2 linked regions of the Salipiger sp. CCB-MM3 genome follow. The protein of the gene in region 1 interacts with the protein of each later gene in a pairwise test. Links are inferred from orthologs where the notes say so. Each region holds a gene or a part of one and is shown in the gene's direction. Other genes may lie near its edges. The genes, in order: AYJ57_RS09540 and trkA.

What was found.
Region 2: the proteins of AYJ57_RS09540 (region 1) and trkA interact in binary tests that used the Escherichia coli proteins (3 or more experiments, as listed by UniProt). The link is inferred for Salipiger sp. CCB-MM3 from one-to-one orthologs.

Annotation. Positions count from the first base shown.
Region 1 is NZ_CP014595.1:1,957,553-1,960,617, forward strand. What follows is about bases 71-2,819. They hold AYJ57_RS09540 (PTS sugar transporter subunit IIA), read left to right. Parts: upstream 71-1,087; coding sequence 1,088-1,552; downstream 1,553-2,819. Other genes in these bases: lptB (LPS export ABC transporter ATP-binding protein), read left to right, coding at 71-214; hpf (ribosome hibernation-promoting factor, HPF/YfiA family), read left to right, coding at 466-1,032; AYJ57_RS09545 (sulfotransferase family 2 domain-containing protein), read right to left, coding at 1,632-2,819. Also shown: more of lptB, read left to right, coding at 1-70; more of AYJ57_RS09545, read right to left, coding at 2,820-3,065. UniProt on the Escherichia coli protein: Seems to have a role in regulating nitrogen assimilation.
Region 2 is NZ_CP014595.1:375,244-378,376, reverse strand. Bases 279-3,095 are described here. They hold trkA (Trk system potassium transporter TrkA), read left to right. Parts: upstream 279-907; coding sequence 908-2,284; downstream 2,285-3,095. Other genes in these bases: AYJ57_RS01825 (TrkH family potassium uptake protein), read left to right, coding at 2,288-3,095; ntrX (nitrogen assimilation response regulator NtrX), read left to right, coding at 279-764. Also shown: more of ntrX, read left to right, coding at 1-278; more of AYJ57_RS01825, read left to right, coding at 3,096-3,133. UniProt on the Escherichia coli protein: Part of the constitutive potassium transport systems TrkG and TrkH. May regulate the transport activity of TrkG and TrkH systems. Binds to NAD(+) and NADH.

The DNA of each region.
Region 1 (3,065 bases):
CGTTGGCGACATCCGACATCTTGTCGCCGATCTGAAGAAGCGCGGCATCGGCGTTCTGATCACCGACCATAACGTTCGCGAGACGCTCGAGATCGTCGACCGGGCCTATATCCTGCACGATGGGCAGGTGCTGATGTCGGGTACACCGGCGGAAGTGGTGCAGAACGAAAACGTGCGCCGCGTTTACCTCGGCGAGAACTTCCGCATCAGCTAAAGCGATTCCTTGAGGAATTTCGCCTATCCTTCCCTCGCGAGTTTGCGACAGATCATTGACAAAATGGGGGGTGCTGACCTCAAATGAGGTTATGACGCACCGTTATTCTGCAGCTCCGGCATTTGCGTCCCCAGAGGAGAGGGGAAGCCGGGTCCATTCTGCAGCGGCCTTGCGTCACCCCTGATCCGCACCACATCTGAGGCAGCCTCCGGGCTGGATGCGATACGGATCCAAAGAGAGAAGGAACAAAGATGCGCTATCAGATCACGGGTAAGCAGATCGACATCGGCGACGCACTTCAAACTCATACAAAACAAGAGCTTGATGGAGTATTTGGGAAGTACTCTGGCCGTCCCACCGATGCGAATATCACCTTTTCCAAGAGTGCGCATGAATACGTCTGCGAGGTCACTGTCCACCTGTCGACGGGGCTGACCACCTCGGCGAAGGACAAGGCGACCGAGATCTACTCGGCCTTCGACGGGTGCTGCGAGAAGATCGACAAGCAACTGCGTAGATACAAGCGACGCCTGAAAGACCATCACAAGGATCGCGCGGAGCCCGTTGAACTCCAGAACGCTGCCTCGTATATCCTCGCGCGCGAAGAGGACTCGCATGAAGATGCCGAGCCCGACACGCTGCAGCCCATTATCGTGGCAGAGATGGAGACTTCGATCCCGTCGCTGACCGTAGGCGAAGCCGTGATGCAGATGGAACTGGCCGGGGCTCCCGTGCTGGTCTTCCGCAACGAAAAAAAGGATGGCGTGAACGTCGTGTATCGGCGTGAAGACGGCAATATCGGCTGGATCGATCCGTAAGGGTCGCAACCTGCCGGGTGATCGGCGCCTTCGAGCAGACAGTAAAGGGCGGTCAATGACCTTTCTTGAACTCCTGAAACCGCAGGCCGTGAAGGTCGTCGCGGCGGCAAGCAGCAAGAAGCGGCTGATGCATGACATCGCCGAGCTGGCCGAAACCGCCTACGGCATCCACGCGGCCTCGGCCGTCGAGGCGCTGATGGAGCGTGAAAGCCTTGGACCCACCGGCGTGGGCCATGGCGTCGCGCTGCCGCATGCGCGGATTCCGGGCATCGATCAGGTGCACGGCGTGTTCATCCTGCTGGAGAAGCCGGTTGAATTCGAAGCGGTCGACCGTCAGCCGGTGGATGTGGTCTTTGCGCTCTTCGCGCCTGAAGACGCCGGGGTCGAGCACCTCAAGGCGCTGGCGCTGGTCTCGCGCTCGCTGCGCGATGCGGCGCTCTGCACCAAGCTGCGGGCGAACCCGGATCCGGCGACGCTCTATGCGGTGCTGACCGAGGACCGCTCGTCGCAGGCGGCCTGAACCCGCGCGACATGACGTTCTGAAGGAGCGGGCCAAACGGCCCGCTCCTTTTTCGTTGCGTGCTGCTGAAAGGCGGGCCCTAGGCCCAGTCGCCGAAACCGAACATCAGGTAGTCGCGCTGATAGACATCCCGCACCAGCGCTTCGAGGTCGGCGTCATAGATATCGGCAAGCGTATAGGGCGCGGCGGCGGAGCGGCCCTTGGCCTCGGGTTCCGGCGGCGCGGGATGGCCCACCTGCATGGCCAAGGCCGGCAAATAGACTGCCATCTCGTCTTCGCGCACGATCATGTCGGGCAGGGTGAACTCGGCCATGCCTTGCAGGCACTGGCTCTGCGAGGCCCAATGCCCGTCGATGCGCAGCGCGGTCTGCCCGGCGAGATTGGCCTTCACAAAATTCAGGAAGGCGTCGAAGGCGGCGCGGTGCTGCTCGGCGGTGTAGTCGGGGCCGGGGGCACCTTCGGGCAGCGGCAGCCCGTGGGCGCGGCGCAGCGTCTTGCGGATGCGCGCATAGCCGCCGGGGCCGGTGTCGAGGATCTTGCTGCAGAAGGCGTCATAGGCGCGGGCCAGAGGGTGGCGCACCACGGTAAAGCCGCGATGCCCGGGCCGCGCGCGTTTCCACTGGCGCAGGGTCTTCTGGCTGAAGCCGGTGATCAGCGCCTCTTCGTCCGCGCCGTCGAGGGCGCAGAGCCATCGGCGCACACTTTCCGTGGGGCCAGAGTGGATCGGCATGTAGATCAGCGGCGTTTCCGCGCCTGCCACGTAAGAGGGCACCACCGGCCCGCGGCGCGGCTCGAAACTCGGCGTGCGGGTAAGGTTGAACCGGTCGAGGCGGGCCAGCGCGCGCTCCATCTCGTCGGGGTTGGCGACCTTCTCGGCCACTGGCTGCGGGTTCTGGCGCTTGAGCGAGGCGTCGAGCGCTTCAAGGCGAGCGGGGACGCCCAGCCATTTCGCCAGACCGTTCATCACCGCGACGTTCTGCAGATCCTCATAGGCCACATAGAAGGCGGTCTGCCCAGAGGTCTGCAGCGCGGTCATCAGATGCACCTGAAAATCCTGCAGCCGCGCCAGATGCGCCTCGAACTCGGGGCCGTCGAACTCTGCCTGCGCGTCCTTGCGCTTTTTGACGTTGGTCAGCTTCCATTGGCCGGTGGCCTGCGCGATCTTCCAACTGACGTAGCTTTCGACCGGGTTGCGGGTCAGCACGATCTTCGCCACGCGCTCATCCTCGAGCAGCGTCGGCAGCACGCGCGGGTCGTGGTCGTGGAAAAACCGAAAGCCGCCCATGCCGCCCGGCGTCTGCTGCCGGATCACCTGCAAAAGTCGCTGCGGGTCGGCGTCGCGCTCTGCCTGAGTGACGCCCAGAATTTCGCTCGAATTGGGGTAACCGATGAAATGCGGGTTGAAGGCCTCGCCGTGGCAGGTCAGCCCGTCCATCGCGTTGAGGTTGGTCTCGAGGAAATTCGAGCCGGTGCGCATTTCGGCAAAGACGACGAAACTGTCAAAACGGTTGGA
Region 2 (3,133 bases), 1.6 Mb from region 1 along the record:
GCATCGAGGCCGGTCTTCTGGAGCAGGCGCACGGCGGGGTGATCTATTTTGACGAGGTCGCCGACATGCCGCTCGGCACGCAGTCGAAAATCCTGCGCGTGCTGGTCGACCAAAGCTTCACGCGGGTGGGCGGCACCGACAAGGTGCGCGTCGATCTGCGGGTGATCTCCTCGACCAACCGCGATCTCGACGCCGAGATCGCCGCGGGCACCTTCCGGCAGGAGCTGTACCACCGCCTCAACGTGGTGCCGATCGCCGTGCCCTCGCTCGAGGACCGGCGCGAGGACATCCCGATGCTGGCGCGGCATTTCATCGAAGGCTTCAACCGCGGGCAGGGCCTGCCGCTGCGCGAGCTTTCCGACGACGCGGTGGCGCTGCTGCAGACCATGGTCTGGCCGGGCAACGTGCGGCAGCTGAAGAACCTGATCGAGCGGGTGCTGATCCTCGGCGATGGCACCGGCCCGATCGAGGCGCGCGAACTGCCGCAGGACGGACCGGCGGGCGAGGCGGAAGAAGGGCGCGTGGTGCTGTCGGGCACGCTGGCGACTCTGCCGCTGCGCGAGGCGCGCGAGGCGTTCGAACGGGAATATCTGCTCACCCAGATCAACCGCTTTGGCGGCAATATCTCCCGCACCGCGGCCTTCGTCGGCATGGAGCGCTCGGCGCTGCACCGCAAGCTGAAGTCGCTGGGTGTGGTCACCGGGGCCAAATCCGGTGGCCGTATCGCTTATGTCGAAGACGAGCAGGTGTCGCAGGTTTCCTGAGCATCCCGCCTGCGGGCAAGACAGGATGGCAACGCGCGCCGGGTGTCCGGCGCGCGTAACCCCGCCTGCGGATTGACCGTTAGCGCCCGGCATGTCATGCCGGACGCAATCCCGGCCTCGGGCCAGCAGATTAGGCAGACGACATGAAGGTCATCATTTGCGGCGCCGGCCAGGTCGGCTGGCAAATCGCCCGCCACCTCTCGGGCGAGCGCAACGACGTAACCGTGGTGGACAACAACCCCGACCTCGTCCGCCGCGCGACGGATTCGCTCGACGTGCAGGGGATCGCGGGCTTCGCCTCCTATCCCGATGTGCTCGACAAGGCCGGTGCGCGCGACGCCGACATGATCATCGCGGCCACCTATTCGGATGAGGTCAATATGGTCACCTGTCAGGTGGCCCATTCGATCTTTGCCATTCCGCGCAAGATCGCCCGCCTGCGCTCGCAGAGCTATCTGACGGCGATCTACTCCGATCTCTATCGCCGCGATCACCTGCCCATCGACGTGGTGATCTCGCCCGAGAAAGAGGTGGCGGAGGCCGCGCTGCAGCGTCTTTCGGCCCCTGCGGCTTTTGACACCGAACGCTTTCTCGAGGGTGGGGCGCAACTCCTTGGTCTGACAATCGACGAGCATTGCCCGATCATCAATACGCCGCTGCGGCAGCTGTCGGACCTCTTTTCGACGCTGCGCTCGGTGGTGGTGGGCATCCGGCGCGAGGGCACTTTGTTCGCGCCCGAGCCGCGCGATCAGATTTTCGCGGGCGATGCCTGTTACGTGCTGGTCCATGCCGACGACATCCAGCGCACGCTGGAGATCTTCGGCAAGGCGCAGCGCAAGCAGGAGCGTATCGTGGTGCTTGGCGGTGGCAACGTCGGCCTTGCGGTGGCGCGGGCGCTGGAAAGCCGCCCCGACCGCATCCGCGCCAAGGTGATCGAGAAGGACCGCCGCTCGGCAGAGCGCGCGGCTGACGCGCTGGAGCGGACCATCGTGCTGCATGGCGACGCGCTCGACACGGCGCTGCTGCGCGAGGCGGGGATTGGCCGCGCCGACGCGGTGCTTTGCGTGACCGACGACGAAAAGACCAACATGCTGGCCGCCGTGCGCGCCAAGGCCGAGGGCTGCCCGATGGCCATCGCGCTGATCAACGATCCCACGCTGGTGCCGCTGATGGAGCCGATGGGCGTTGACGCGCACATCAACCCGCGCGCCACCACCGTGAGTTCGATCCTGCGCCACATTCGCCATGGCCGCGTGCGCTCGGTCTATTCCATCGGCGATGCCGAGGCCGAGGTGATCGAGGCCGAGGTGCTGTCGACCTCGTCGATCGCCGGCCGCGCGATCCGCGAGATCGACTTCCCCGAGGGCGTTCTGGTGGGCGCGGTGATGAAGGATGGCGAGGTGGTGAAGATCACCGGCAATCTGCGCGTGGAAGAGGGCGACCGCATCGTCATGTTCGCGCTGGCCAAGGACGTGCCGGAGGTCGAACGGCTTCTGCAGGTCTCGATCGATTTCTTCTGAGCCATGATCTCGCTCGCCCGCACGCCTCTTTTGCTGCTTCTGGCGGGGATCGCCAGCGCCTCGATGATCATTCCCGCGGCGGTGGCTCTGGCGGCAGAGGAATTCCACGACGCGCGCAGCTTCTTCTATGCCGGGATCGTCGGCATGGTGCTGACGACGCTGATCACCATCGCGCAGGCCACACGCACGCATTACCGCAGCGCCTCGCGGCAGCTTCTGGCGCTGCTGGGGGCCTTCCTGCTGCTGCCCGCGATGCTGGCGGTTCCGTTCCATGAGGCGGTGCGCACCACCACCTTTCTCAACGCCTATGTCGAGATGGTCTCGAGCTTCACCACCACCGGAGCCACGCTGTTTGCGCCCGAGCGGCTGTCGATCGCCGAGCATCTGTGGCGGGCGCAGGTGGGCTGGCTTGGCGGGCTGCTGATCTGGGTCAGCTCGGCGGCGCTGCTGGCCCCGCTGACGCTTGGGGGATTCGAGGTGACCGCCTCGGGCGAGCCGGGGCAGAGCGTCGATGCTGGGGCCGCGCGCCGCGATGCGTCGGATCCGGCGCTGCGGCTGGCGGCCTCGGCGCGGGTCTTGGTGCCGATCTATAGCGGGCTGACGCTGGCGCTGTGGATCATGCTGATGATGGCCGGGGACCAGCCGCTGGTGGCGCTGAGCCACGCCATGTCGACGCTGTCGACCTCCGGCATCTCGCCGGTGGGCGGGCCAGAGCAGGCGCGCAGTGGCATGGCGGGCGAGATGATCATCTTTTTGTTCCTCTTCTTCGCCCTGTCGCGGCTGACCTTCTCGGGCGACACAAAGGGGCTCGCGGGCTCGCGGCTGCAGAATGATCCCGAGTTCCGTCTT